Regions from separate parts of the Mycobacterium sp. NPDC050441 genome, predicted to be linked through region 1. Evidence: predicted binding sites of a transcription regulator. Region 1 holds the regulator's gene; each other region holds the start of a gene.

Region 1 (10,297 bases):
CTCCGTCCACCGGTGCCCGGGTGGTACGGGGTGCCATCAATGCCGCGTGGGACAAGCTCGGCGGCTCCGCCGGAGTGCTGGGCGTCCCCTCCGACGATGAGATGTTCGACGGCGATGTGATCTCACAGAAGTTCACCGGCGGAGAGATCTCCTGGAACCGCAAGACCAAGGCATTCACCACCGAGCCGCCGGAACTGGCCGATCAGCTTGGCGGCCTGGATGTACCGTCGGATCCCGCGGCGTCGATCGCCGCCGCGCGTCGCGAGGCAGGTGGCGTGATGGGACCACTGGGAGCCAAGGACGGCGACCAGTATCCGATCGGCGACGGCGGGTTCGGCCAGAAGTACGCCGGCGGCAAGATCTTCTATAGCCCGGCCACCGGAGCCAACGCCATCACCGGTCAGCTGCTCGAGAAGTACGAAAGCGTCGGTGGACCCGAAGGCGATCTGGGCTTCCCGACCACCAGCGAGTCTGAGGGCGGGTTGGGTCCCAACAGCCGGATCAGCACCTTCGCCGCGACCGACAACCCCGTCATCTTCTGGACTCCCGACTACGGCGCGGTGATCGTGCGGGGCGCGATGAACGCGGCCTGGGAGAAGCTCGGTGGGGCGAAGGGCGCATTGGGCGCCCCCATGGCCGACCAGACCGAAGACGGCAATGTCATCAGCCAGCGGTTCAGCGGGGGAGTGATCTCGTGGGACCGCGACGCCAACAAGTTCACCACCGAGCCGTCGAAACTCGCCTCCGAATTGAGTGGACTGCAGGTTCCCGGACTCGGGCAGACCCCGGCCTCGGGGCCGCAGCCCTCCGATGCGGACAACAAGAAGCCGTTCTCCTGGCATTGGAGCTGGTGGTGGCTGATCGCGGTGGTCCCGGTTGTGCTGCTCGCCGGGCTGATCGTGGGGGCCGCGCTATGGCACCGTCGCCGCGCCGGCGGCGATGACGACTTCGACCATGACCCGTTCGACGATGACTACGACGGCGGACCCGGGGATTCGTCCTACGACGAGGACCGTTACGACGACGCCCGCTACGGCTCGCGTGGGTACGACCAGGATGAGTACCGCGATGATCGCGGCTCCGATGCGGCGAACGGCTATGGGCCGAGCGCTGCCTATGGCGGCGGCGAGGCTGCGACGGCGCGGTTCGCCGGGCCGGGCGAGGAATCAGGAGGGGCGGCGTCTCCGTTCGACGGGCCCACCGATATCGCCATCCCGGTGAGTCAATGGGCGGCCCCGCACGGAGGGGCCGGTGGTTATGGGACGCCCGGCGAGGACGAGGAACCGCCGGAGGATTCCTCGCAGCTGGCCGGCCCGGAACAGGGCTTCGACGACTATGACGATGATGACGACTATGACGATGACGATTTCGAGGACGACGACTTCGACGACGAGGACCTCGATACGCCCATCGACGCCGACTTCGAGGAAGTCGCCGAGGGCGACGATGTCGACGACATCGAAGCGGAGCTTGTGGACGAGGACCAGGCGGACACCGGGTCACTCAGCGGTCCGGTCGGCGGAGTGCGCGAGGCGCAGGGTTTCGCGGCGCTGAGCGGCCTGGCAGTGCCGAGCGATCAGGACAACGTCGACACCGCGCCCACCCGCGTCATCAGCGAGGTAGAGGCCTACAGCAGTGAGGCTTACAGCGGTGAGGCCCACGGCGGTGAGGCTTACAGCAGTGAGGCCCACAGCGGACGCCATGCCGCCATCGAACTCGATGAGATACCCAGTGCCACCGCCATCCATCTACCGTTGGAGGACCCGAACCGCGCGCCGGAGGGCTATCCGATCAAGGCGGATACCAAGTCCGGCCGGTACTGGGCACCGGACAGCAGTGAATACGACGATGCAGTGGCCGAGATCTGGTTCGCCAGTGAGGAATTCGCCCGCACGAACGGGTTCGTGCGCACGGACTGAGCGGCAGGACCCGGCAACCATCCGGTGGAGCCGGGTCCGCCTCGTCGGTCAGATCTTGCGGATCACGGTGACGACCTTGCCGAGCACCGCGGCGTCGTTGCCCGGGATCGGGTCGTATACCGGGTTGTGCGGCATCAGCCAGACCTGACCGCGGGTCCGCTTGAACGTCTTGACGGTGGCTTCGCCGTCGATCATGGCGGCCACGATGTCTCCGTTGTCGGCCACACTCTGCTGGCGCACCACCACCCAGTCACCGTCGCAGATGGCGGCATCGACCATCGAGTCACCGACGACCTTGAGCAGGAACAGCGATCCTTCGCCGACCAGTTCGCGGGGCAGCGGGAAGACGTCCTCGACAGCCTGCTCGGCCAGGATGGGGCCGCCGGCGGCGATACGTCCGAGCACCGGCACGAAGGTCGGTTCGGGTAGCGCGTCGGAGCCGGCCACGTCGGTGGACACCAGCGCGGCGGCCGTCGGATCGTCGGCGCCGCGCACGTCGACCGCGCGCGGTCGGTTGGGATCCCGACGCAGGTAGCCCTTGCGTTCCAGGGTGCGTAATTGATGGGCGACCGACGAGGTCGAGGTCAAACCGACCGCATCGCCGATCTCGCGGATGCTCGGCGGGTAGCCGCGACTGGTGACCGACGCGCGGATCACGTCGAGAATGGTGCGTTGCCGGTCGGTGAGCCCCTCGGCCCGGCGTGGACCCGCGCCGTCCGATCCGGCCGGGTTGTCGGTTTTGCCGTCCCTGCTGCGGTCGTCGCTCATGTGGCCGAATGTAGTCGTTGATCGAACATTAATCAAACATGTGTTCGAGGCGTGTTGCGGGCGTGTCTGCTGGTGGGGCGCGTGGGGACGCGATTCCGGACCCGTGTGCGGGTTGGCGGCCCGAACTTGTCGGTGCCGCGTTCTATCGTTTGGCAACAGTTCGATCACATGTTCTATCAATCGAACACCTGAGCGAGTATGTTCGAACACAAGAGCGAAACCGTCCCACCGAAAGGCAGTCAGATGGCGATCATCGATATCCCCGCCGATAGCCGTTCCCGCGCTGTTCGGGCCGTGCCACAGTCCCCACCGCAGCGCGTCCGGACTCGTGGCGGTGCCGGCACCAGGGGCACCGCCACCTTCGGTACCGGTACGGCCAGGCCGGTGCGCCGGGTGCGCCCGGTGCAGCGGCCGGCGCCCGACCGTCCCGCCGCCGGTGCGGTCCGCTACCGCGGAACCGGAGTGCTGATGTCGCGGGCATCGCATCGCAGTCGGCCCATCACGCCGGCGACGACGGTGTTGCTGGCCCTGGTCGCCGCCGGTATCACGGTGTGGCTTGGCCTGGTGGCCCAATTCGGCGGGGTGATGGGGACCGAGAGCCCGGAGCCGGCTGAGCTCGCGGTGGTCCAGGTGAAATCAGGGGAGACGCTGCAGCAGGTGGCTCGCCGGGTCGCCCCGGATGCTCCGGTGGCCCGGGTCGTCGAGCAGATCCGAGACCTCAACCAACTCGAATCCGCGGCGGTCGACCCCGGGCAGACATTGCTCGCGCCGGTTGGCTGAGCAGCGCAATGGCCGCTGAATCGTCATGGCCGGCAGCCACACTGGTCGGTGTCGGAGTGAGCACCTACGCGCCACTGGACCCGGCGGTGAGTCTGCCGCGGGCATCGCGGGTACGCTCAAGGGCGCTCGAGCTAGTTGTCCGGCGGCATGACGAAGGAGCGGTAATGCACTGTCCGTTCTGCCGTCATCCTGATTCGCGTGTGGTCGATTCGCGCGAGACCGACGAGGGCCAGGCCATTCGGCGCCGGCGATCGTGCCCGGAGTGTGGACGGCGGTTCACCACCGTGGAGACCGCGGTGCTGGCCGTGGTGAAGCGCAGCGGGGTGACCGAGCCCTTCAGTCGGGAGAAGGTCATCCGTGGAGTGCGCCGGTCCTGTCAGGGCAGGCAGGTCGACGACGATGCGCTCAATGTTCTGGCGCAGAAGGTCGAGGACGCGGTCCGCGGCCTCGGCACGCCGGAGATCCCCAGCCATGAGGTCGGCCTGGCGATTCTCGGACCGCTCCGGGAACTGGACGAGGTCGCTTACCTGAGATTCGCCTCGGTGTACCGGTCGTTCTCGTCGGCCGAGGACTTCGAGCGCGAGATCGAGGCGCTGCGGGCGCACCGCGCCGAGGCGTAATTCAGTCCAGTCGGGTGGTGCCGTCATTGACGACGTGGCCGGCCAGACGAACCCAGCCCTCCGGATTCCAGCGGGTCTCGATCACCGAACCCTTCCCCTGGATGATCGTCAGATCCCGGCTCAGATAATCCGTCATCCGTACCGCTGCGGACCCGGTGGCCTCGTCCTCGGGGATCCCCAGGTGCGGGGCGAACGACCTGGCTCGTAGCGTGCCGTGCTCCTCGTCGATCCAGGCCCACAGGTAGTTCTCGTCGGCATCGGCGAAATCATCGGGCTCGGCGGCGAGTAGTTCGTCGACGGAAGACAAGTCGTGGATCGCGAACTCCGATGCCCACTCCGAGCGGGCATTGACCACGGCGCGATCGCCGTCATATTCCACCTGGATGATCCCGGCCGGCACCCGCAATGTGTTGACCGGCAACCCGGTTTCGCGCAGCCACCACGATGCGCCCACCGTGGGGTGCCCTGCGAACGGCAGTTCCGTGACCGGGGTGAAGATGTGGGCATTGGCCGAGTTGCCGCCAGGCTGCGGCAGATCGATGAATACCGTTTCGCTGTAACCCAATTCGGTGGCGATCCGCTGGCGATCGGCAGGAGCGACAGTGCTGTTGTCCACTACTCCCAGCGGATTGCCGTACTTGCCGTCCGCGTCGGTGAATACGCGTAACACGGTGACGTCGATGGCCATGACCCGATGCTACGTCGCATCACGCGCTCGCCGGGCGGACTGTCCGGACCCGTCCGGGTGAGCGGCTCAGGTTGCGCTGCGCTCGTCCGCGTCCATTGCGTCGAGCACCGCGATCTGAGTGTCGAAGGACCCGCTGATCGCCGATTCGCTGCGGCCGCTGCGCAGGAGGCTACGCAGCCGATCCTGGTCGTAGATCGACGGTTCGGTGGTGTCGATGAAGCGTTCGACCACCTCGACGAAGCGGTCGGGATCGTCGTGGAACGGGAAATGCCCGGACCCGGAGAAGATCTCCAACCGGGAACCGGGCATTGCGGAGTGCGCCATCTCGGCGTGGCTGACGGGGATGACCGAATCTCGTTCACCCCAGATCAACTGGACCGGAACCGATTCGGTCAAGTAACAGCGATCCAGCATCGTCACCACCTGACCACGCCAGTCCACGACGGCGCGCAGGGTCCGGGCGAACGCCGACGATGCCGTCGGCTCCGGCAGATCGGCCAGGATGCGCAGCATGTCGGGGATGTCGCGGCCGAGCCCGGTTGAGCCCAACACCGTGCCCGCGGCCCGGCCGGCCAACTGCAACGCCGGCAGCACCAGGGGCAGGCGCAGCAGCGCCAGCGCCTCAGTGCCCATCGGGAGTGAGGCGACCCGCAACGCCATGTTGACATCCTTGGTGACCCCACCGGCGCCCACGAGGATGAGACGGTCCACCAACTGCGGGAATTGGTAAGCGAACTGCATGGCCACGCCACCGCCCAGCGAGTGACCGACCACGGTCACCCGGTCGATGTCGAGCACGCTGAGTAGGTCGCGCATCCCGTTGGCGTAGGCCGCGACCGAATAGTCCGCACGCGGCTTGTCGGAGCTGCCGTGGCCGAGCAGATCCGGGGCGATCACGGTGAACCGTTGCGCCAGCGCCGATTGCACGGTGTGCCAGGTGGTGGAGTTGTCACCGATACCGTGGATCAGCAGGATCGCCGGCCCGGACCCGGCGACTCGGAAGGCCCGCCGGTATCCGTGGATCGTGCGGTATTCGAGCGTCGGGGTGAGCTCGCGAACTGTCCGCAGATGGGGTTTGCGCTCGGTCATGCTGGTCAACCTCGCCCTCGGCCCGACGTCGGGCTGCTATGTGTGGTTGTCGCCGTTCGGGAAGCCGTCGCCGAAGCCGTCCCGTCCATCTTTGTACTTGTCGTCTTTGTACTTGTCACCGGTCTGCTGGGCGAGGAACCGTTCGAACTCGGCTCCCAGCTCGTCACCGCTGGGCAGTTCCTCGTCACGTGCCAGCAGAGACCGATTTTCCTGTGCGGCAACGAACGCATCGTACTGGCGCTCCAACCCGGTCACCACTTGAGCCACCTCGGCGCTGGCCTCCACCTGCTCGTTGATCTTGCCGTACACCTCGGCTCCGGCCTCGGACAGTTTCTCCAGCGGCAGTTGTAGCGAACCGGTCCGGGCCACCTCGGCCAGCAGCGCCTCGGCGGCCGGCGGGTAGGCCGTCTGGGCCAGGTAGTGCGGAACGTGCACGGTGTAACCGACCACTTCGTGCCCGTGCTGGGCCATGCGGAACTCCAGCAGGTTGGAGACGCTCGCCGGAACTTGGACCTCGCCGACCCACGGCGTGTGGTCGGCGATCAGCTCCTTGTCGTTGGCGTGCGCGGTGAGCATTACCGGGCGGGTGTGGGGCACCGCCATCGGAATGGTGCCCAGCCCGATCACCCGTCGCACCCCCAGCTGCTCGGCGAGCAGCCGCACCGCGGTGATGAACCGTTCCCACCGCAGGTCCGGCTCCAGGCCGGCCAGCAGCAGAAACGGCGTGCCCACGTCGTCGTGGAGCGCGTACAAATTCAGCTCGGGTTCCTCGTAGCTGGTGAAATGGTCGGTCTTGAACGTCATCAGCGGCCGGCGCGACCGATAGTCGAGCAGCTCGTCGATGGCGAAGGAGGCCACCAGTTCGGTGTCGAGGGTGTCCTTGAGGTGTTCGGCGGCCAGCCGGATCGCGTGGCCGGCATCGGAGAACCCCTCCAGGGCATGGATCAGCACCGGGCCGCGGCCATCAGAAGACGACAACTGCGGAGCCGGGAACTCAAGCTCGTACATACCGCTCTGGTCGGGCTGGTAGTGCTGGTCGGGGGTGTCGCTGCTGTCGGTCATCTGGCTTCGTCTCCTCGCTGCGGTAGGACGCTGTGACGGCCTACCGCCGTGTCATCTAGTGTCCCGCATACCCGGACGGCGGGTTCGTTCCGCCCCGCTTGTGCGTTCGAACGCGCCGGGCCGGGGCCGGCATTCCGGCAGTTATCTCCGCGATCAGGCAAAATCGTGATGATGCGCGTGACCCTGATGGCGAAGTTCACCGTCGCGGCGGCCTTGATGGCTGTCGGGACGGCCGCGTGCACCGTTCCTCCGGGCACCACTGCCGGCGGGGCGGCAGCCAACCTCACGACGGCCCCACCGAGCAGCACGCCGGCAGCGGCGAGCGCGTTGTCGCAGGCCGGGGTCGAGTCTGTGACGCCGGATCGGCGGGTGGGGGCGTTGTTCCTGGGCGACACCACGACGCATACCTGCAGCGGGTCGGTCTTGGCGAGCCCGTCGGCGGACCTGATCCTCACTGCCGCGCACTGCCTGCTGGACGGTGTCGACACGACGTTCGTCCCCGGTTTCGGTGCGGGCGCCGGCGACACCTGGCACGTCCGCAGCGTGTACCTGGACTCACGTTGGCTCGCCAACCAGGACCCTCAGGCCGACTACGCGATCGTGCGGGTGACAGGGGATTCCACCGCGAATCTGCTGGCCGAGTCCGGCGGCGGACTGACCCTGGGGTCGGCGCCCGCGGCGGGAAGCCCGGTGACGGTGACCGGTTACCCGATGGGCGAGGGCGGCAGCCCAATGGCGTGTCGAGGCGCGACCGAGTCGTCACTGCAGGGGTTCCCGGCGCTGGCCTGTGCGGGCGTGACCGACGGTTTCAGTGGCGCCCCGTGGGTTTCGGGATCGACGGTCACCGGGTTGGTCGGCGGACTCGACGGCGGCGGCTGCGATGACGACGTGTCCTATTCACCGCGCTTCGATGACCGGATCGCCCGGTTGCTGTCCCGGGCCGAGGCCGATGGCCCCGGCGACGCGGCGCCCGCGGCCCTCGAATCGGACTGTCAGTAGCGGAACTGGTTGAGCGCGCGCAGCTTGTTCATCACGTCCAGCGCCGCGACCTTGTAGGCCTCCGAGAACGTCGGATAGTTGAATACAGCGTCGACGAGGTATTCGACGGTGCCGCCGCAACCCATCACGGCCTGCCCGATGTGGACCATCTCGGTGGCGTTCGTGCCGAAGATGTGAACCCCGAGCACCTGCAGGTCCTCGGTGGACACCAACAGCTTGAGCATTCCGTAGGAGTCGCCGGCGATCTGGCCGCGCGCCAGTTCGCGGTACCGGGACACCCCGACCTCGTAGGGGATCGAGTCCTTGGTCAGATCGACCTCGGTGGCCCCGACGAACGACACCTCCGGGATCGAGTAGATGCCGATCGGCTGCAGGCTCATCATGCCCTTGGTGGGCTCGCCGAAGGCGTGGTAGGCGGCCAGCCGCCCCTGCTCCATCGAGGTGGCGGCCAGCGCCGGGAATCCGATGACATCACCCACGGCGTAGATGTGGTCCACCTTGGTGGTGAAGTTGTCGTCGACGTAGATGCGGCCGCGGTTGTCGGCTTCCAGGCCGGCGTTGGCCAGGTCGAGGTGATCGGTCTGGCCCTGGCGTCCGGCCGAGTACATCACGGTCTCGGCGGGGATCTGCTTGCCGCTGGCCAGGGTGGTCACGGTGCCGGACGGGCCGACGTCGACGCCGGTCACCTCTTCGCCGAACCGGAACGTCACCGCGAGGTCGCGCAGATGGAAGCGCAGCGACTCGATGATCTCGGGGTCGCAGAACTCGAGCATGTTGTCACGCTTCTCGACCACGGTGACCTTGGTGCCCAGCGCGGCGAACATCGAGGCGTACTCGATGCCGATGACCCCGGCGCCGACCACCACCATCGAGGTGGGCAGTTCCTTGAGATCGAGGATGCCGTCGGAATCGAGCACCCGCGCGTCGTCGAACTTCACCCCGGCCGGCCGGGCCGGTTTGGTCCCGGTGGCGATGACGATGAAACGGCCACGGACAGTGACCAATTCGGCGCGGGTGGGATCCTCGACGACGATCGTGTGCTCGTCGGAGAACCGGCCGTGCCCGGTGTACAGCTCGATGAGGTTGCGCATCAGCTGCGACCGCACGACGTCGATCTCCTTGCCGATGACGTGCTGGGTGCGCGACAGCAGATCGGCGGGCGTGATCTTGTCCTTGACGCGGTAGCTCGCGCCGTAGAGTTCACGCTGGCTCATGCCGGTCAGGTAGACGACGGCCTCGCGCAGCGTCTTGGACGGAATGGTGCCGGTGTTGACGCACACCCCGCCGAGCATCATGCCCCGCTCGATCACCGCCACGGTCTTACCGAGCTTTGCCGCGGCGATGGCGGCGCGCTGGCCTCCGGGACCCGAACCGATGACGACGAGGTCGTACTCCTGCATCGAACCCATGGATCAACTGTCTACGCGGGGTTGCCGGATCGGCGCATCTGGCTGCCGCCGAATACCGGGTGAACAAATGGTCCCCGGGGTTATCCCCAGCGCAGGGTCCATCCCCAACCGGCGGCAACCGCCCGGTTCGGGCGGGGGTTCGTGACGGCGCAGGTTGGCACCGTCGGGCCATGACAACACCATCGCCCTCCTCGCCAGAGTTCGACTTCCACCTCACCCGCCCCGGTGCGCTGATCGCCGCGCTGCCCGCGGTGCTCGGCTTCGTCCCGCACAAGAGCCTCGTCCTGGTCACTGTCGACCGGGGCGAGCTGGGCTGTGTCATGCGCGCCGATCTGGCCGAGGACATGACCGGACGCGTCGAGCACCTGGTCGATCTCGCAGCCAACGCCGGCGTAGACGCGGTGATCGCCGTGGTGGTGGACGACCACAGTCGGGACTGCCGGGTGTGCGACGACCGTTACCGCGACTTGGTGGCGGTGCTGGACCAGGCCCTTGCCGCCGACGGCATCGAGCTCTACGCCGCGCATGTGGTGGACAAAGTGGCTGCCGGCGGATCCTGGCACTGCGCCGACGGTTGTGGCGAGCAGGGGTGCGTGGATGACCCGGGTGCTTCGCCGCTGGCGGCAGCCGCGGTGCTGGATGGTCGTCGGCTCTATGCCAGCCGTGACGAACTGCTGCAGGTGATCCGGCCGGATCCGATCGCCAGTGACGCGATGAAACGGCCGTTGGCTCTCGTGGCGCAGCGGCCTGGGTATCCGGATACCCGGCCCGACGCCGAGGTGCGTGGTGACGTGGAGGCCGCGATGCATGCCGCGGTGCAGGTTGCCGAAGGGGATCGACCCGGTAGCGCCGAGCTGGCGCGGTTGGCCGTCGGGTTGGCCGATCCCAGGGTCCGCGACACGCTCTACGCGCTGGCGGTCGGGGAGCGCGCCGAGCAGGCCGAAGCGTTGTGGGCGCTGTTGG
Region 2 (10,297 bases), on a different contig from region 1:
ATGGGCCCTCAATTCTCAAGCGAACAGATCAATAGAAGTGAGCGGCCGGTTGCCGGATCCGTTGGATCCGATCCACCACCGCTCACGGTGAGCACGCCGATGACACTAGCGGTTTCAGAGCCGTCCGTCATCGCTAGGGGCACTTGAAGAATGACGAAAAACAGGGTATGCGAGTGCGGGTGCCACCGGCCGGTAGCACGCGGCGCGGAGGGTGGCCCTACTCTGAACGCCGGCACGGTGGCAGGCTTGGCCGACGGGAGGTCGACATGGCCGGACTAACTGAATCGACAAGGGCCGCTGAGTCTTCAGGGGGTGCCCCGCCGAACTACGGCCAGGTGGGCGAGGTGACCGAGCCGATGAGGGTGGCTGTAGCGAATCCCGACCCGACGCCCAAGACGACATCGGTCGACCCCAAGGCCGGTATCGGGTGGCTGGTGTGTGGCGGCCTGGGCAGCCTGGCCATCATCTCGTACCTGCTGTTCAGCCCGGGCCAGCCCGGAAGCAAGGCCGAGTGGTTCTTCGGTGCCGTCGTCTTCGTCGTCGTGATGGTGACGATGTGGCTGACCCTCACCATCCAGCGTCAGGCCAAATACGACATCGCCCAGGCCGACGAGCGTCTGCGCCGTGAGCTGGCGGCAGCCGACGAGCGCTCTGCGCTCGAACTCGCGCTGACCCAGAAATGGCATCGGGCCCAGATGGAGTCCCAGCAGAAACTGCACCACGCCGAACTGGTGGCCCAACAGGAACTGGCCCGCATCGAACGCAACAACCTGCTCGAGCAACTGCAGAAGCAGGCGATGATCGAGGTGTCCCGCGCGGTCGGAGCCCACACCCGGATGCTGGCGACACTGTGGACCGAAGGCGCGACCCAACTGCGCAACCCGGACCGCGACGAGCGGGAAGCCGCGATGAACGCGCTCTTCGAGCAGATCGGCCAGGTGGTGAATGACGTTTCGGTCGAGCTGGACAACGCCCACCTGCTCAGCCAGGACGACCGCCTGCAGGATGCGCTGAACCGGGTCAACGACGCGGTGTTGTTGGCGATCCAGGTCGCCGAGGATCTGCACGCCGACGTGGTCGAGGGCCGCACCCCGGAAACCAACCCCATCCCGGCCGTCCAACACCTCCTGCACGAGCGGGCGACCGCCGCACGACGGTTGGCGTGGTCACTGCTGCGGACCGGACTCGAGGACAGCACCGCCGCTCCGGCCACGGACCTGTCCGTCTGAGCGCTCAGCGGAAGTCTCGCGACCGGGAGCCGACCCGCAGCGCGACCGGTTCCATCCGATCCGCGATCACGGTGACCGCACCACTGGCGTTCTGGACGATGCCGCGCACCACCAGTGCCGGGGACGTCTGCGCCAGCTTCCGGTAGCGCGCCCACACCCCGGGGGCGCACAGCACGTTGACCATCCCGGTCTCGTCTTCCAGGTTCATGAACGTCACCCCCTGCGCGGTCGCCGGGCGCTGGCGGTGAGTTACCGCCCCGGCAACCAGGATTCGAGTCCCGTCGACGACGTCCAGCAACTTGTCGGCGGGAATCACACCGAGGGCGTCGAGGTCGGCGCGCAGGTACTGGGTGGGATAGCTGTCCGGTGAGACGCCGGTGGCCCACACGTCGGCGGCCGACAGCTCCAGGGCGCTCATCCCAGGCAGCGGCGGCACGTGCGAGGAAGAGCCCACCCCCGGCAGCCGGTCCGGTCGCTGGGTGGCCGCCGCGCCCGCCGCCCACAGCGCCTCGCGCCGGCTGACCCCGAAACAACCCAACGCACCGGCAGTGGCCAGCGCCTCGGTCTGGGGTACCGACAGCTGAACCCGGTTGGTCAGGTCGATCAGGGTGGTGAACGGCCCGTTGGTATTTCGCTCGTCGACCAGAAGTTGGGCCAACTCGTCACCGATGTGTCGGACACTGCCCAGCCCCAACCGCACGTCCATGCCGCGGTTCTCGCACGTCGCGTAGGCCAGGCTGGCGTTCACATCGGGACCGTGCACCGTCACCCCATGGCGGCGCGCGTCGGCGACCAGGGACTGCGGGGAATAGAACCCCATCGGCTGGGCCCGAAGCAGTGCCGCGCAGAACGCCGCCGGATGATGCAGTTTGAACCACGACGAATAGAACACCAGCGACGCGAAGCTCAGCGAATGGCTTTCCGGGAAACCGAAATTGGCGAATGCCTCCAGCTTCTCGTAGATCCGCTCGGCCACTTCGCCGGTGATTCCGTGAAGTTCCCGCATGCCGTCATAGAACCGGCTGCGCAGCCGTCGCATCTTCTCGGTGGAGCGTTTGGAGCCCATCGCGCGGCGCAGCTGGTCGGCCTCTGCCGCGGTGAAACCCGCACAGTCGACCGCCAATTGCATGAGCTGCTCCTGGAACAGCGGGATGCCCAACGTTTTCTTCAGCGCGGATTTCATCGACGGATGGTCGTAGGTGACTTCCTCCAGACCGTTGCGACGACGGATATAGGGGTGCACCGAACCACCCTGGATCGGGCCCGGCCGGATCAGCGCCACCTCGACCACCAGGTCGTAGAACTCCCGTGGCTTGAGCCGGGGCAGGGTGGCCATCTGCGCGCGGGACTCGACCTGGAACACCCCGACCGAGTCGGCCTTCTGCAGCATCTCGTAGACCGCCGGCTCGGACAGATCCAGCTTGGCCAGGTCGACGGCGATGCCCTTGTGCTCGGCCAGCAGGTCGATGGCGTAGTGCAGCGCCGAGAGCATGCCGAGGCCGAGCAGGTCGAACTTCACCAAACCGATTGCCGCACAGTCATCTTTGTCCCACTGCAGCACGCTGCGGTTGGCCATGCGGGCCCACTCCACCGGGCACACGTCGGCGATCGGGCGATCACAGATCACCATGCCGCCGGAGTGGATACCGAGGTGCCGCGGCAGATTGGCGATCTGGGTGGCCAGCTCGATCACCGGCTGCGGGATGTCTTCCGCTTCCGGGGAGTCGGGGCGCCCGCTCCACCGGCTGAGCTGCTTGCTCCAGGCGTCCTGCTGCCCCTGGGAGAACCCCAGCGCCCGGGCCATGTCGCGGACCGCGCTGCGTCCGCGGTAGGTGATGACGTTGGCAACCTGGGCAGCGTAGTCCCGACCGTAGCGCTCGTAGACGTACTGAATGACGTTCTCGCGCAAGTCCGATTCGATGTCGATGTCGATATCGGGCGGCCCGTCGCGGGCCGGGGACAGAAACCGTTCGAACAGTAGCTCGTTGGCAATCGGGTCGACGTTGGTGACCTTGAGCGCGTAGCAGACCGCCGAGTTGGCCGCCGATCCCCTGCCCTGACACAGGATGTCGTTGTCCCGGCAGAACCGGGTGATGTCGTGCACCACCAGGAAGTATCCGGGGAACTTCAGCTGCTCGATGATCCGCAGTTCGTGTTCGATCTGCGCGTAGGCCTTGGGAGCCCGCTCCGGCGGCCCGTACCGCTCGGCCGCGCCTGCCATGACCAGATGGCGCAGCCAACTGTCTTCGGTGTACCCGGCCGGGACGTCGAACGGGGGCAACTGCGGGGCGATGAGCGCCAGGCCGAAGGCACACTGCTCACCGAGATCTGCTGCGGCCGTCACGATCTCGGTACCGAACAGCCGGGCCATCTCCTCCCCCGAGCGCAGATGAGACCCACCGAGCGGCGCCAGCCACCCCGCCGCGGTGTCCATCGAGTTACGGGCCCGGATCGCCGCCATCGCCATGGCCAGTCGGCCCCGGTCAGGCGCCGCGAAGTGCGCACCGGTGGTGACCACCACTGCGGTTCCGAACCGCTGGGCCAGCCCGGCCAGGACGGCATTGCGTTCGTCGTCACACGGATGGCCGTGATGGGTGAGTTCGATGCTGACCCGGTCGGCCCCGAAACGGTCAACCAGATCGCCCAGCGCGGCGGCGGCAGCCTCCGGACCACCGCGGGAAAGTGCCTGGCGGACATGCCCTTTACGACAACCGGTGAGGATGTGCCAGTGCCCACCGGCGGCCTCGGTGAGTCCGTCGAAGTCGTAGCGGGGCTTGCCCTTCTCACCACCGGCCAGGTGAGCCTTGGCGATCTCGCGGGACAACCGCCGGTACCCCTCCGGGCCGCGGGCCAGCACCAGCAGATGCGGGCCGGGCGGATCGGGATCCTCGGTGCGGGGAACGTTCCCCAGCGACAGCTCGGCACCGAATACCGTGGCCACGTCCAACTCCCTGGCCGCCTCGGCGAACCGGACCACGCCGTAGAGCCCGTCGTGATCGGTCAGCGCGATCGCCCGCAAGTTCAGCCGGGCCGCCTCCTCCACCAACTCCTCCGGCGTGCTCGCACCGTCGAGGAAGCTGTAGGCGCTGTGCGTGTGCAGCTCGGCATAACGCACCGACGTTCGCGGCCGGTCGAGTTCCGGCGGCTGATAGATACCGCGCTTACGAGACCAGGCCGGGCTGTCCCCGCCATCGCCGTCGGGCTCCAGTGGCAGGCCGGAACGACGCGGCTTGCCACCCGCGGCGGGCCGCGGCGACTGGCCAGAGAGCACCCGCTCCATTTCCGACCAGCTCGGCGGCCCATTATGCCAACCCACCGCCCCAGTATATCGAACATTTGTTCGACAACTCTCGGAACGTCCGCCTCTGCGGGCAGCCTCGTGATGCCGATCACGCCACCGCCCCCTACGATGCCGTTGGGCTGGGGATCGGCTGTGAAAGGACGGGCATGGCGTCGACGAAGTACATCGGGTATGTCGGTGGTGTCGCGGTGGCGGCGGGAGTGGGCGCGGCGCTCGCCGTGGCCGGACAGGGCACCGCCCACGCTGATTCGACCGACGGTGCGGCCAAGGACTCGAAGAACAGCACGTCACAGCACGTCAAGGCCGGACCCAAGCGCACTGCGGTCAAGGCCGGCAAGACGAAGACCGGCGAGGCCACGACCGGCGAGGCCAAGCGGCCCAAGCCACTGTCCAAGGTCAAGGACACCCTCGAGAAGCAGGCCGGCAAGATCGAGAACGCGGCTGCGCAGGTCACCGATGCCGTCAAATCCGCCAAACCGGTGGCCGCCACGCCCAAGCCGAAGCCCAGCGCCGAGGAGTTCGAGGCCGGTCAGGTCGCCAAGCTCAAGGACCTGTTCGCCCCGAAGCAGGCGGCAGCTGCCAGGCCGGACCCGGTAGTGGCCGACAAGTCGGACACCGAGGCCGTCGTGCAACCGGTCAGCAGGTCACTCGTCACACCGAAGGTGGGCGCCGTGCAGACCCAGGCCGACACCGCGGACGGTGGCCAGGCATGGGATCCCAACCCGTTCCGGGCCGACGATCCAGAGCCGAAGGACATCCCCGAGCCGATCCTGAATCTGCGGAACGCGTTGATGAACACCGCCCTTCCCGACGAACTCGACCCGTTCATCCGGGAAGCCACCGAGCAGATCTACCGGGGCAGTCAAATCGTGCCGTGGGTGAACGCGGTGATTCCGATCAGCAAGATTCTGCCAAGCCTGGCGCCCGCCCTCGGCGATGATGCCGCGGCCCGCGATGCACGGCAAACGATCATCAACGAGCTGATCAAGACCACTCCGCCGGGTTCGGCGGTGTACTACGGCTACGACATTGCCGCAGACCTGCTCAACGTGGAAGACCAGGGCGCCGATCTCAAGGTCCAGGCCGTCGCAACGGTGTGGGACCTGCTGGATCCGTTCCAGCTCGCGCACAACAAGGGCAACTCCGGTATCGGCGGCTCTGCCGGCTAGCAGCTGACCTCGCGGTAGCGCGCCTACTCCACGAGCGACGGGGTGTCGTGCCGCAGCGTCTCGCCCCGGAAGAACTCGGGGCTGCGGGACCGCCAGATCATCATCAGCACGGCACCGAGGATCAGCACGCCGAAGCCGATGTAGAACACCAGGCCGATGCCGCCGATTTCCGCACCGCTGGCGTTGTCCGGGTTCATACTCTCGCCAATCGAGATCACGAATACCGCGGCCAGCACGGTTCCGCCGAGCAGCGGGAACAGGAACTTGAACACCGCGTTGTGCGCGTTGGCGAACAGCTCACGGCGGAAGTACCAGACACACGCAAATGCCGTGATGCCGTAGTACCAACAGATCATGATGCCAAGGGCGGCAATGGTATCCAGCAGGGCACTCTCGGAGAGCAGGCTCACCACGGTGTAGAACACCCCGGTGACCACCCCGGCGGTGACGGTCGCGAACACGGGCACCAGGTACCGCGGGCTGACCTCGGCAAAGCGCGCCGGAAAGGCCTTGTAGGCGCCCATCGCCAGCATCGCGCGGGCCGCCGGCAGGAACGTGGTCTGCAGGCTGGCCACCGACGAGGCCAGGATCGCCAGGAACAGCAGCGGCCCGGTGTAGGTGCCCAGCACCGGATCGGCCAACGCGGCGAATACGTTCTCGGCATTGTCCGGATTGCCCAGCCCCAAGTCGGTTTCCCCGACGCCGGCGTACATCATCACCGCGACCGCAATCACCAGATATGTCGCCAGGATCGACAGCACGCACAGCAGCCCGGCCCGCCCCGGCACCTTCGTCGGATCCTTGGACTCCTCCCCCAAGGTCAGGCAGGTGTCCCAGCCCCAGAAAGCGAAGATCGATCCGGTCACACCAACCACGAAGGCGCTCAACGCAAGTCCGGTGAACGGGTTGAACCAGTCCAGATCGAACGACAAGCCGGCAGGTGCGTCGCCGCGGCCCACGTGCACGAAGGCCATCACCGCGAACGCCAGTAGCACCACCATCTGGAATCCGACCAATACGTACTGCACCCGTTCACTGGTGGTGATGCCGCGGCTGGCGACTGCGGTGGCGATGGCGAGGAACACCAGCGTGGTGAGGATGTTGATGGCCTTGTTGTCGGCCAACTCGGCGATGGACTGATGGTTGGTGATCCTGGCGATGAACAGGTAGAAGAACTCCACCGCGATGGCAGCCAGGTTGGACAGCACGATAATCGACGCGACCACCATGCCCCACCCGCACATCCACCCGACATACGGGCCAAACGCCTTGGTGGACCAGGTGAACGACGCCCCGCAGTCGGGTGCACGCGAGTTCAGTTCGCGGTAGGCGTAGGCGGTCAGGAACATCGGGATGAAGCCGGCGATGAAGATCGCCGGCATCTTGAGTCCGACGGCGGCGACGATCAGCCCGATGCTCGCAGTCAGCGTGTATCCGGGTGCCACACACGAGATGCCAAGGATCGCACCGGAGAACGTGCCGACCTTGCCCGCGGCCAGACCCTTGGAGACCAGCCCCGCAGAGTGCTCGGCAACTTCGAGCTTCTGGTGCGACGCGGATTCCGATGCGGACTCGGTCATGAGTAGTCCTCGCCATCTTTCAGTTCATCCCGGGGCACAACCACCATGGGAACGTCGAGCACCCGCAACATCTTGGCCGCGGTGGAACCGAGGAAGATCCGCCGCGGCGCACTGAGCCGGCTGGATCCGACCATGATGATGTCGCCGTCATCCCAGCCCAGCTGTTCGACGGCGGCCTCGACACTGGGACCGTTCACGATGGTGGAGGTCACCGGAAAATCGGCGGGCAGTTCATCTCTGGCGGCATCCAGTGTCCGTTCGGCGTGCGCGAGCGCATGTTCTCGCACCGCCTCGCTGTCGCCCCGCAGCGAGCCGAAGGTCGGATCGAGGGCGACCAGCGACACCAGGCGCAGCGGTATGTCCGCGGCCCGACTCGCCCGTACCGCGGTGGCGAGCAACAGATCCGACCCCTGGCGTTGGCCGATGGCGCAGGTGATTTCATGCACCCGCTCAACCTTGACAAAGCGGGTTCCGCGTGGCGCCACCGCGACCGGTACCGGCGATGAGTGCAACAGCTCGTTGACCACCGACCCCAGTGAGTAGCTGCCGACCAGTCCGCCGCCCGCGCCGCCGACCACGATTGCGGCCGCCTGCAGCCGCAGCGCTTCGCGGATCAAGCCGTCGGTGAACGACTCGTCGAAGCTCAGATGCGTGTGTGCCACAACGTCGTCGGGCACCGAGGCCAGGGCATCGTCCAACCAGCCCTGCGCCTGTTCGGCCAGCACTTCCTCGTAGCCGCCGCCTTTGGGGACGGTGCCCGGTGGCGCGGTGTCGGGCGGTAGCACGATGCAGATGTTGACCTCGGCGTCCAGGGTTCGGGCGAACCGGACTGCCAGGGCCAACGCATCGGCGCCACCGGGAGTGGCCAGATACCCAACGACCAGGTTTACCTGCGTCATCTGCCACCACCCATCCCGCACGGCACCGTGCGCGCGTAGTGGGTCGATCCTGTCAACCCACCACGCGGTGTGCAGGGCTTCTAAGAAATTGCCGGATCAGTCGGAATACTCGGCGGCGCCGTCCTCCAGCACGACCCGGGCATCGGCACCGTCGGGCCCGGCAGCCTCGGTGCGGAACACCGCCCGCCCCGGTTCGGTGCGCCAGATCGACGTGGTCAGCGTCTCACCCGGGAACACCGGCGAGCTGAACCGCGCCGCCACCGCCTGAACCTTCGTGGCGTCGCCGCCGCCGAGTTCGGCAACAAGCGCCCGCCCGGCCACACCGTAGGTGCACAGGCCGTGCAGGATCGGCTTCGGGAACCCGGCCAGATTCTGCGCGAACCACGGATCACTGTGCAACGGGTTGCGGTCCCCGGACAGTCGATAGATCAGCGCCTGATCCTCGCGGGTGGGCAGCACCACCTGGGCGTCGGGTTCGCGGTCGGGAATCTGCGGTGCCACGGGGCGCTGCCCCGGTTGTCCACCGAACCCGCCTTCACCCCGAATCACCACGGTGGTAAGGGTTTCCGCGACAACCTCGCCGCTGGCCGGATCGGCGCCGATGCCCTTGAGCATGACCACCGCGTTCTTGCCCTCGCCCTTGTCCTGGATGTCGACGACCTCCGAGACCACACTGAGCTTTCCGGCCGGGGGCAACGGCCGGCGCAGCCGGATCTCCTGGGAGCCGTGCAGCAGCATGCCGAAATTGAAGGTGCCGATCTTGAGTGCCGCCGGGAAGGCAGAGCAGGCGATCACCGCGTAGGTCGGCAACACCTGCTGTTCGATCTCGTGACTGTTCTCGGTGGTGAACGCGAGATCTGCGGTGCCTGCGCCCACGCCGATGGCGTACAGCAGAGTGTCACGGTCGGTCCATTCGAACGGAATCGGATCGGTGGTCTCGCCAATGGCTTCCGGATTGAGGGGCATGCGTGCCGACGATAGCGGCTCAGCGGTTCAGTTGACCGGCCTTGTTGACGTTTGCTCGATCTAAGGCCACGATGGCTCGCATGCGCTATGTCGTTACCGGCGGTACCGGGTTTATCGGCCGCCGAGTGATCACCCGGATTCTGTCCCGCGAACCCGGCGCCGAGGTGTGGGTGCTGGTGCGCCGTGAGTCGCTGACGCGGTTCGAGCAGCTGGCCCAGAACTGGGATGAGCGAGCAAAACCGCTGGTCGGTGACCTGACCTCGGCAGATCTCGGGCTGTCCGACACCGATGTCGCAGAGTTGGGCGATGTCTCGCATGTGGTGCACTGCGCAGCCATCTACGACATGACGATCGGTGAATCCGAACAGCGGGCGGCCAACGTGGAGGGCACCCGCGCGGTGATCGACCTGGCCCGGCGCCTGGACGCCACGTTGCACCACGTGTCCTCGATCGCGGTGGCCGGCAACCATCGGGGCGTGTTCACCGAGAACGATTTCGACGTAGCGCAGGACCTGCCCACGCCGTATCACCAGACGAAGTTCGAGGCCGAACTGCTGGTGCGCTCGACGCCGGGCCTGCGCTACCGGGTGTACCGGCCGGCCGTCGTGGTCGGCGATTCGGCGACCGGTGAGATGGACAAGGTCGACGGCCCGTACTACTTCTTCGGCGTGCTGGCACGCCTGGCCGCCCTCCCCAGATTCACGCCGATGATGCTGCCCGACACAGGCCGGACCAACGTGGTGCCGGTGGACTATGTCGTTGAAGCGATGGTCGCGCTGATGCACACCGACGACAAGGACGGTGAGACCTTCCATCTCACCGCGCCGAAGACAACCGGGCTGCGCGACATCTACCGCGGTGTGGCAGCAGAGGCCGGACTGCCTCCGCTGCGCGGGTCGCTGCCACGGGCCACCGCGGCGCCCGTCCTGCAGGCACGGGGACGGGTCAAGGCGGTGCGCAACATCGTCGCCACCCAGCTGGGCATCCCGGGCGAGGTGCTCGACGTGGTCGAGCTGCGGCCGACCTTCACCGCGGACAACACCACCGCCGCACTGCGCGGTACCGGGATCTCGGTACCCGAATTCTCTTCGTACGCACCGAAACTGTGGCGTTACTGGGCCCAGCACCTCGATCCCGACCGGGCCCGTCGCGA
Region 3 (10,297 bases), 220 kb from region 1:
CGCCGGTGTGGTGGTGGAGACCATGGTCGCGCTCGTGGTGGCCCGCGCCGTGCTGGAGAAGTTCGGCGGGGACTCCCTGGCCGAGACCCGCGCCAACATCGACGCCTACCTGCGGGCCGTCGCCGAGCGCGAGCCGGCGGCGCAGGCCCTGGGCTGATGGCCCCCAAGGCGGTACTGATCGGCCTGCCAGGTTCGGGCAAGTCGACCATCGGCCGCCGGCTGGCCAAGGCACTGAATCTCACGATGCTCGACACCGACGCCGCGATCGAGGAAACCACCGGCCGCACGATCGCCGACATCTTCGCCACCGACGGCGAGGCGGAGTTCCGCCGTATCGAGGAAGAGGTCATCCGTTCGGCGCTGGCCGACCACGACGGCGTGCTGTCCCTGGGCGGCGGCGCGGTCACCACCCCGGGTGTGCGTGCCGCACTGGCGGGGCACACCGTCGTGTACCTGGAGATCAGCGCGGCCGAAGGGGTGCGCCGCACCGGTGGTTCCACAGTCCGGCCGCTGCTGGCCGGGCCCGACCGCGCCGAGAAGTACCGTGCCCTGATGTCCGAACGGGTGCCGCTCTACCGTCGGGTCGCGACCATGCGGATCAACACCAACCGGCGCAATCCCGGCGCGGTGGTGCGCACCATCGTCACCCGGTTGGAGAACCCCCAGCCGCAGAAGCAGACCCAGCAACCGAAGGCGACCAAGCGGCGCCGGCGTCGTCCGCCGTGGCGGCGCGGTCCGGCATCCGGATCCTCGTCCGGTTCCGAGGCCACGGGCGGCAAGACCGCAGCTACCTCTTCCAACACGGAATCGAAAGCCATACCCACCCCAGCGGCCCTGGCCGCTCGCAACGCGGAGCGACATGATGACTGACCCGGTAATCGTCGAGGTACTGGTGGACCGGCCCTACCCGGTCATTATCGGAACCGGCCTGCTCGGCGAGCTGGGAAAAACGCTCGAGGGCCGTCACAAGGTGGCGATCCTGAATCAGCCGGTGCTGACCCAGACCGCCGAAGCCATCCGGCAACACTTGGCCGACAAGGGAATTGAAGCCCACCGCATCGAGATTCCGGATGCCGAGGCAGGCAAGGAACTGCCCGTCGTCGGGTTCATCTGGGAAGTGCTGGGGCGCATCGGTATTGGCCGCAAAGACGCCGTCGTCAGCCTGGGCGGGGGAGCGGCCACCGACGTCGCGGGCTTTGCTGCGGCGACTTGGCTGCGCGGCGTCGACATCGTGCACGTACCCACCACGCTGCTGGGCATGGTCGACGCGGCGGTGGGCGGCAAGACCGGGATCAACACCGATGCCGGCAAGAACCTCGTCGGCGCGTTCCATCAGCCGGCCGCGGTGCTGGTGGATCTCGCGACCCTGGAAACCTTGCCGCGCAACGAGATCATCGCCGGAATGGCCGAGATCGTGAAGGCCGGCTTCATCGCCGACCCGGTGATCCTCGACCTGATCGAGGCCGATCCGGAGGCGGCCCTCGACCCCACCGGAACCGTCCTGCCCGAACTGATCCGTCGTGCGATCACGGTCAAGGCCGAGGTGGTTGCTGCTGACGAGAAAGAGTCGGCGCTGCGCGAGATCCTCAACTACGGCCACACCCTCGCGCACGCCATCGAGCGCCGCGAGCGGTACAAGTGGCGCCACGGCGCCGCCGTGTCGGTGGGTTTGGTGTTCGCGGCCGAGTTGGGCCGGCTGGCCGGGCGTCTCGACGACAAGACCGCTGAGCGGCACCGCTCGGTGCTGACCGCGCTCGGGTTGCCGGTCAGTTACGACGGCGACGCCCTGCCCCAGTTGTTGGACTACATGGCAGGCGACAAGAAGAACCGCTCGGGGGTCCTGCGGTTCGTCGTACTCGACGGGCTGGGCAAGCCGGGCCGGCTGGAAGGCCCGGACCCCTCACTGTTGGCGGCCGCATACGCAGAAGTGGCGCGGGCTTGATCGCCCGCGCCACCTGCGCCTGAAATCTGCTCTGCCCGTGCGGGCAGGGGCTTGCTACTGCTTGGGCTGTTCGGGGTACTCGACGGTCTGAGTGGTGTCGTCAGCGGTCTCTGCGGCGCCGTTGGCGCTCACGGCGGCGAACACATCGGTGTCGGCGCGTTCTTCGGCGGCCAGGCCGTGGTGGCGTTGGCGGGGCATCGGCGGGGCCTTGCGGTCCACCAGCCAGCGGCCCACCGTCACGCCTGCCACGCCGAGCAGGAACGTCAGCAGGGCGGTGAACGCCGCGAACGTCGTGATCTCGTTGAGCAGCGCATCGGTGTACAGGCTCTTGTAGAAGAGACCGATGAACCACGCCACCGCGCCGCTGACGATGCCGGCGAACAGGCCGGCGATCAGCCACGTCATCGCCAGGTCGGCACGACGATCCGGATCCGGATTGCTTCGCGCGTCGCTCTGGCCGTCAAGCAGACCCCAGATCAGCACTCCGATTCCGAACAACGTGACCAGCCCCAGGCTGAACCAGGTGGCATTACCCGGCGAGGCGTTGATCAGTGCTCCTTGCAGTAAGCGCACTATGACCATCGCTGTTGCGAACACCACTCCGCGCAGTAACCACTTGCTCATGGGGGCACACTGTAGCGAGTAGCGTCACAGACCGTGACTATTTCCCAGCGCAGGGACCGGCTGCGGCGTCGGATGGCTGACTTGGGCCTGGACGCGATGTTGGTAACTGACCTGGTCAACGTGCGTTATCTGTCCGGATTCACCGGTTCGAACGCGGCCCTGCTGATCCTCGCCGAAGACGTCGTGCCGGTGCTGGCCACTGATGGGCGCTACCGCACGCAGGCTGCGCAGCAGTCCCCGGACGCCGAGGTGGTCATCGAGCGGGCCTGCGGATCGCACCTGGCCGGGCGCGCCGCCCGAGCCGGCGCCCTGCGGTTGGGTTTCGAGAGCCACGTGGTGACCGTGGATGCCTACACAGCCCTGACGAAGGCGGCCGGCAACTCGGTCGAGTGGGTACGCGCGGCCGGCACGGTGGAGGCCCTGCGGGAGGTCAAGGACGCCGGCGAGATCGCGATGCTGCGGTTGGCGTGTGAGGCCGGCGACGCCGCGCTCACCGATCTGCTGGAACGCGGCGGTCTGCGGCCGGGCCGCACCGAACGGGAGGTCCGCAACGAGCTGGAAGCCCTGATGCTCGATCACGGTGCCGACGGACCGTCCTTCGAGACGATCGTGGCGGCGGGTTTGAACTCGGCCATCCCGCACCATCGACCCACGGATGCGGTGCTGGCAGCTGGGGACTTCGTGAAGATCGATTTCGGTGCCCTGGTGGCCGGTTACCACTCCGACATGACCCGCACGTTCGTACTGGGCCCGGCGGCCCAGTGGCAGCGCGACATCTACGACCTGGTGGCCACCGCACAGCAGGCCGGGCGCGACGCGCTGGCCCCCGGCGTTTCGCTGAGCGCGGTGGACGCCGCATCACGCCAGGTCATCGCCGATGCCGGCTACGGCGACAACTTCGGTCACGGCCTCGGACACGGCGTCGGACTGCAGATCCACGAAGCGCCGGGAATCAATGCCGCTGCCGCCGGTACACTGCTTGCTGGCTCTGCGGTCACCGTTGAGCCTGGTGTCTACTTGCCCGATCGCGGCGGTGTCCGGATCGAGGACACGCTGGTCGTCGGAGAGGCGGCACCCGACCTGCTTACCCGGTTCCCCAAGGAACTGGCCATTTTGTGACAGAAGCTTAGGAGCTACACCCTCATGGCATCGACTGCCGACTTCAAGAACGGGCTCGTCCTGCAGATCGACGGACAGCTGTGGCAGATCGTCGAATTCCAGCACGTCAAACCGGGTAAGGGTCCGGCCTTCGTGCGGACGAAGCTGAAGAACGTGGTGTCCGGCAAGGTCGTCGACAAGACCTACAACGCCGGCGTGAAGGTGGAGACTGCGACCGTGGACCGCCGCGACGCCACCTACCTGTACCGCGACGGCAACGACTTCGTCTTCATGGATTCCGAGGACTTCAATCAGAATCCGTTGTCCGAGGAGCTCGTCGGCCGCTTGGCCGGTTTCCTGCTGGAGAGCCTCCCGGTGCAGATCGCGTTCCACGACGGTGTTCCGCTGTACCTGGAGCTTCCGGTGTCGGTCGAACTCGAGGTTGCCCACACCGAGCCGGGCCTGCAGGGTGACCGCTCGAGCGCCGGCACCAAGCCCGCCACCATGGAGACCGGTGCCGAGATCCAGGTTCCGCTGTTCATCAACACCGGTGACAAGCTCAAGGTCGACACCCGCGACGGCAGCTACCTCGGCCGCGTGAATGGCTGAGCATGCCTGACCGCCGCGGTGACCGGGGCCGTCACCAGGCCCGCAAGCGGGCCGTCGATCTGCTGTTCGAGGCTGAAGCCCGTGGTCTGACGGCGGAGGCGGTGGCCGATGGCCGCACCGCGCTGGCCGAGGATCAGCCCGACGTCGCTCCGCTCAACCCCTACACGGTGTCGGTGGCGCGCGGCGTCACCGAGCACGCCGCCCACATCGACGATCTCATCTCGGCGCACCTTCAGGGGTGGACGCTGGAACGGCTGCCCGCTGTGGACCGAGCCATCCTGCGGGTGGCGGTCTGGGAACTGCTGCATGCCGAGGACGTCCCCGAGCCGGTTGCGGTCGACGAAGCCGTCGAGCTCGCCAAAGAGTTGTCCACCGATGAATCGCCCGGGTTCGTCAACGGGGTGCTGGGCCAGGTGATGTTGGTGACCCCGCAGATCCGCGCCGCCGCCGCGGCCGTCCAGGGCGGGATCCAGGACAGCTCCGAGCAGTAGCGCGTGTCCCGGACATCGGGACCATAGGTGCCGTTCGGTGCCAGGATGTTGTTACGTGTGTTACACCCGTACCGACATCCGGAGGCCGCTGATGGGACCAGAGCCGCGAAAGATCGCCGCCATCGGTGAGGACGGCCTGCATCTGCACGCCTGCCCGCTGTGTGAAGCGATGTGCGGTTTGGAGATTCGCGTCGAGGACGGCCGGGTTGCCAGTGTGCGGCCGAACAAGGCCGACCAGTGGAGTGCGGGGCACATCTGCCCGAAAGGCGCCTCGCTGGCCACGTTGCACGACGATCCCGACCGGATCCGCCGGCCGATGATCAAGGTCGACGGCCAGTGGCACGAAGTTGACTGGGATACCGCGTTCCGTCGCTGCACCGAACTGCTCGCGCCCGTCGTCGAGAAGTACGGCATCGGCGCGGTCGCGGCGTACACCGGAAATCCGCTGGCGCACTCGTTCTCGCTGTCGCGCTACGCGGCGATCCTGCTCGGCCTGTCCGGCATGCCGATCACCTACTCGCCGGGCACCATCGATCAGTGGCCGAAAAACCTGTCGTCGCACCTGATGTACGGCAGTTGGTGGGCGTTCCCGACACCCGACATTCAGCGCACCGACCTGCTGGTGGTCATGGGCGCCAACCCCGCTGCCTCACAGGGCTCGTTGCTGGCCGCCCCGGACGTGATGGGCATCATCGGCGGTATCCGTAAGCGCGGCAAGGTGATCGTCATCGACCCGGTGCGCACCGCCACCGCGGCCAAGGCCGACGAATGGCTGCCGATCACCCCCGGCACCGATGCCGCCCTGCTGCTCGGGATCATCCACACGGTGTTCGACGAAGGGCTGGTCAACCTCGGCGACCTGGAGCGCCACCTCGACGGGGTGTCGACGCTGCAGCAGGTGGCGGCCGAATGGTCGCCCGAAAGGGTCGCTGCCGCAACAGGTATCGATGCAGAGCGGATTCGCGGATTGGCCCGTGAGCTGGCCGGCAGATCGCGTGCGGTGGTCTACGGCCGGATCGGCACCTGCAATCAGGAGTTCGGCAGCCTGGCCAGCTGGCTGGTGGACGTCGTCAACATCGTCACCGGCCACTTCGACACCCCGGGCGGCGCGATGTTCGCCACCCCGACCGCGTGGACTGTCACCAGCCAGCCGATCCCGGGACTCGAGGACGGGGCGCCGAACTTCGGCCGTTACCGCACCCGGGTCCGCGGGGCCAAAGAGGTGATGGGTCAGGTCCCGGTGTCCTGCATGCTCGAAGAGATCACCACCCCCGGTGAGGGCCAGCTCAAGGCCCTCATCACGGTGGCCGGCAACCCGGTGCTGTCGACTCCGGGCGGCGACAAACTCGACGACGCGCTGCCGCAGCTCGACGCGATGATCTCGGTCGACCTGTGGCTCAACGAGACCACCAAGCACGCCGATGTCATCCTGCCCGGTGCCTCGGCGCTCGAGCAGCCGCATTCCGCCGATCTGCTGCTGGGCGCGGCGATCAACAGCTTCGCGCGCTACTCGCCGCCGGTGTTTCATCGCGAGGATCCCGATGCGCCCGAGGAATGGGAGATCCTGATCCGGCTGACCGGGTTGTGCACCGGTACCCCGGCCGAGGACGTCGACATCGCCGCGCTCGACGACGGCTGGTTCGACTACCTGTGCTTCACCCAGGGGCTCGACGGCGCTGAGATCCGCAAGCACTACGACCACGGTGGCCCGGAGCGGATGCTCGATCTGACGTTGCGGACGGCTGCGTTCGGTGACCGGTACGGCGAGAACCCGGATGGCCTGACCCTGGAGAAGCTCAAGGCCCATCCGGACGGCATCAACTACGGCCCGATGGTTCCCCGGGTGCCCGAGGTACTCGGGACCTCCGACCAGAAGATCCGGGTGGCGCCGCAATACCTTCTCGACGACCTGCCCCGGCTGGCCGAGCGACTCGATCGCGCTCCCGATGATCTGGTGCTGGTCAGCCGCCGGCATCTGCGGTCTAACAACTCCTGGCTGCACAACGTCGGTTCGCTGATGAAGGGCCGCGACCGGTGCACCCTGCTGATGCACAGCCAGGATGCGGCGTCTCGGGGCATCGCCGATGGTGACAACGCCGAAGTGGCGTCGACTGCCGGCAAGATCGTGGTGCCGGTCGAGGTGACCGATGCGATCAAACCCGGCGTGGTGTCCATGCCGCACGGCTGGGGACACGGCCAGCCCGGCACCCGGCTCGGCGTCGCCAACGCGGCACCCGGGGTGAACACCAACATCCTGTCGCTGCCGGACTTCATCGACGAACCGTCCGGAAACGGTGCGCTCAACGGCATTCCGGTCACGGTCAGCGCGGCGGGCTCGTGAGCGTGACTGCGAGTTAGGGCGGGCTGGGCCGAGGGTGTGATCGTGCCAGGGCAATTTGTCCGTCGGCACGCGCCCTGGTGGAACTCAATCACGTTGTATGCCAGCGTGGTTGAGCTGGTTCGGGGGCTGTTCGGTCTGTCAGCTACTTCGTTGCGGGGGACTATCTGGGGGGACTAGTAGTTCTTCGGGGTGGAAGTGATGGTTGAGGGTGTCTTGCCCGGTGTCCATCAGGGGTGGGGGATGCCAGTGGATACGTCCGGTGTCGGGATCGATGCTGGTGGTCCAGCCGAGCCCGACCAGGCGGTTGTCGGGCCCGCAGCTCAGTGCGAGGTCGGGGGCGTCGGTTTGTCCGCCGTGTCGCCAGTCGGCTTTGGCGTGGTGGACCTGGCAGCAGTCTGCCGGTGCGGTGCATCCGGGGCGGGTGCATCCTCGGTCACGGTTGTAGAGCAGGAGTCGTTGGGCTTTGGTTGCCAACCGTGTGGTGCGGGCCATGTACAGCGGCTCGGCGGTGTGGTGGCGGTAGACGGTCAGGTAGTGGATGCTGTGCGACGCCAGCCGGATGAGGTCGTTCATCGGCATCCGGATGCCTGAGCCGGTGACCGCGATTCCGGCCCCGGCCTCCAGTTCGGCCAGCGTGGTCGAGACCACCACGGTGACCGGGAGGCCGCCGTGCTGGCCGAGCCGTTTGGACATCAGTAGTTCGCGCAGCGCCACTTTGAACGCGTCGTGATTGCGCTGGGACTGGGTACGCGTGTCGCGGTTGGCGGCCTGCTCCTGCTCTGGGGAGGTGTCGCGTTCAGCCCGGGCTTCGGTGGCCGACGGTTCAGCCGCGTCGGTCTCGGGTGAGTCGGCAGGGGTCTCGAGTGGGTTGGGTGTCGGGTTGTGGAGTGGTTCGGGATCATCGGGGTTGTTGATGCCGGGCGCGCCCCACACGCCGGTGACGGTGGTGAGATAGGACGCCGCCTCGGGGTCCAGCCAGCCTTCGACGTGAACCAATCCGTCGGCGTCCTGTTTGCCGATCCGCAGCCCACGCAGGTGGGCTGCGACATCGGGCCCGTCGCCGTCCTGGTTGAGCAGGTAGAGCAGTTTGTCGGCGGCGGCCTTGAGTGTTTCGGGAGTGTCGCGGGTCGCTGCGGTCACCAGGTCCGATTCGATCTGGGCGAGTTCAGCGGCGCTGACGTACTTTTCGGCCTCTGCCAACGTGTCGCGGATGATCGTGATGTGTTCGGTGTTGATCGACCCCGACCGCAATGCCTGGGCGCATGCGGGCAGCAACGGTTCTAATATCTCGCCGGTGAGGGAATACCGCGGGCCCAGGTCCGCGGCCGCGGACACTCGGCGTGAGGCTTCCTTGCGGCTGATCCGCATCCGGGTGGCAAGGACGTCGGTCCATGATTTGCCGCCGACCTCGGGTGGGCTGGTCCGGGCCATCAGCGCCGACTGGAGGCGGTGATCGATGAGGGCCTGGGTGCGGGCCTGCTCCTCGCGCCCGGACTGGATCGCCAACAACTCTGCGGTGTCGAACCCGGTGAAATCAATATCGACAAGCGTCGCGGTCGCAGCCAGGTGCCCGGCCAGCGCAGCCTGCACTGCACCTCGGCTCTGCGCCAACCCGACCTTCATGATTCGAACATTAGTTCGATAACCCGACAAGAAACCGCCGATAGGGACAGACGTGGTCAGAGTGACCAAAGTTTTTTGGGCCGGCCCGCGGTCACACAATCGGATCGTGACGACGTTTCGATCATCGCGATTTGTAAATTCTTGTCACGGCCGAGGTGGCGTAATGCGTGCCTGGGGAAAGGTTTCGCCAGGTACTTCACGTCGGGCGGCGGCGCAATCAGTTAACCTGCGCCGACAGCGAAATCGCCGCACTGCGACGACCCTGAATCGCCCCTTACGTTGATTGCGTGTCGTCGCAGCCCGAAGCCCATCCCGTATCGCTGCCGAGCCGCCGTGCGCGCGCAGATCAGGCCCGCCAGGTGGCCGACGTCCTGCGCCATCAGATCTACGAGGGCAGCTATGACGGCGCCCTGCCACCCGAGGCGGAACTGGCCGCCGAATTCTTCGTCTCCCGCAACACCATCCGTGAAGCCCTCGCGGTGCTCAAGACCGAGGGGCTGATCGACCGCGGCACCAAGGTCGGCACGCACGTCGCGGCCCGCAAGTACGATCATGGCCTCGACGCGCTGGTGGGTCTGAAAGAGACCTTCAAGGACTACGGCGACGTGCGTAACGAAGTCCGTGCCGTACAGCGACTTTCGGCCCCTCCGGCGGTGGCTCGAAAGCTCGCACTCGAGCCGGGTACGCAAGTGGTCTTCATCGAGCGCTTGCGCTACCTCGCGGATCTGCCACTGTCGCTGGATCTGACCTACCTCGCTCCCGAAATCGGTGAGCAGGTGATCGGCCACCCGCTGGAGAGCAACGACATCTTCGCGCTCATCGAACGGGTCAGTGGGCGGCGCCTGGGTGGGGCGAGCCTTGCCCTGGAAGCGGTTTCGGCCGACCCGCACTCCGCGGCGACGCTGCAGGTGCCGGCCGGATCGGCGCTGCTGATGGCCGAGCGGCTGACCAGCCTGGATGACGGCACGCCCGTCGACCTGGAGTACATCAGGATGCGTGGTGACCGAATCACCATGCGCGGCAACCTTGTTAGGAGTGACGCATGACGCTGGTCAATCAACGCGCCGATGTCCCGGTGACCATCGACGAGTCCCTGTGTATCGAGGGCTGCACATTGTGTGTCGACGTGTGCCCGCTGGATTCGCTGGCCATCAATCCCGAGAACGGTAAGGCCTTCATGCACGTCGACGAGTGCTGGTACTGCGGGCCCTGCGCGGCCCGCTGTCCCACCGGCGCGGTCACCGTCAACATGCCCTATCTCATCCGCTAGAGGACCTGAAGTGAAATCAGCCCTGATCGCCCTTACCGCCGGTCTCACGCTCGTGACCGCCGGTTGCTCCCTGGACTCGGCGACGAAATCTTCCGACACCGTCGATGTCGTCGTCGGCTACCAGTCCAAGACCATCAACACCGTCACCGCCGGAACGTTGTTGCGCGCCCAGGGGTACCTGGAACGCCGCCTGGCCGACATCACCACCCGCACCGGCACCAAGTACAACGTGACGTGGCAGGACTACGACACCGGCGCACCGATCACCGCGCAGATGGTCGCCGAGAAGATCGACATCG

Evidence for each region. The regulator LexA, encoded in region 1, represses DNA repair genes until DNA is damaged. The targets are predictions, from matches to a motif close to CGAACANNTGTTCG.
Region 2: the regulator LexA is predicted to act here: its motif matches at 4,559-4,572, upstream of AB0I14_RS11450 (error-prone DNA polymerase).
Region 3: the regulator LexA is predicted to act here: its motif matches at 8,733-8,746, upstream of AB0I14_RS07295 (DUF222 domain-containing protein).

The regions. Positions count from the first base shown of each region.
Region 1 is NZ_JBFAJS010000002.1:223,558-233,854, forward strand. It holds gene AB0I14_RS06150 (hypothetical protein) at 1-1,919, shown strand, start outside; gene lexA (transcriptional repressor LexA) at 1,968-2,687, opposite strand; gene AB0I14_RS06160 (LysM peptidoglycan-binding domain-containing protein) at 2,886-3,467, shown strand; gene nrdR (transcriptional regulator NrdR) at 3,632-4,087, shown strand; gene AB0I14_RS06170 (PhzF family phenazine biosynthesis protein) at 4,089-4,775, opposite strand; gene AB0I14_RS06175 (alpha/beta hydrolase) at 4,842-5,864, opposite strand; gene AB0I14_RS06180 (PAC2 family protein) at 5,901-6,926, opposite strand; gene AB0I14_RS06185 (serine protease) at 7,098-7,925, shown strand; gene sthA (Si-specific NAD(P)(+) transhydrogenase) at 7,919-9,325, opposite strand; gene AB0I14_RS06195 (DUF4192 domain-containing protein) at 9,505-10,297, shown strand, end outside.
Region 2 is NZ_JBFAJS010000003.1:486,263-496,559, forward strand. It holds gene AB0I14_RS11440 (XRE family transcriptional regulator) at 1-2, opposite strand, end outside; gene AB0I14_RS11445 (hypothetical protein) at 345-1,229, shown strand; gene AB0I14_RS11450 (error-prone DNA polymerase) at 1,234-4,545, opposite strand; gene AB0I14_RS11455 (hypothetical protein) at 4,677-5,699, shown strand; gene AB0I14_RS11460 (APC family permease) at 5,723-7,279, opposite strand; gene AB0I14_RS11465 (universal stress protein) at 7,276-8,178, opposite strand; gene AB0I14_RS11470 (MaoC/PaaZ C-terminal domain-containing protein) at 8,275-9,144, opposite strand; gene AB0I14_RS11475 (SDR family oxidoreductase) at 9,225-10,297, shown strand, end outside.
Region 3 is NZ_JBFAJS010000002.1:446,187-456,483, forward strand. It holds gene aroC (chorismate synthase) at 1-157, shown strand, start outside; partial or broken gene AB0I14_RS07260 (shikimate kinase) at 157-657, shown strand; gene aroB (3-dehydroquinate synthase) at 863-1,942, shown strand; gene AB0I14_RS07270 (B-4DMT family transporter) at 1,997-2,566, opposite strand; gene AB0I14_RS07275 (Xaa-Pro peptidase family protein) at 2,600-3,685, shown strand; gene efp (elongation factor P) at 3,710-4,273, shown strand; gene nusB (transcription antitermination factor NusB) at 4,276-4,764, shown strand; gene AB0I14_RS07290 (molybdopterin-dependent oxidoreductase) at 4,856-7,105, shown strand; gene AB0I14_RS07295 (DUF222 domain-containing protein) at 7,244-8,728, opposite strand; gene AB0I14_RS07300 (GntR family transcriptional regulator) at 9,016-9,774, shown strand; gene AB0I14_RS07305 (ferredoxin family protein) at 9,771-9,998, shown strand; gene AB0I14_RS07310 (ABC transporter substrate-binding protein) at 10,009-10,297, shown strand, end outside.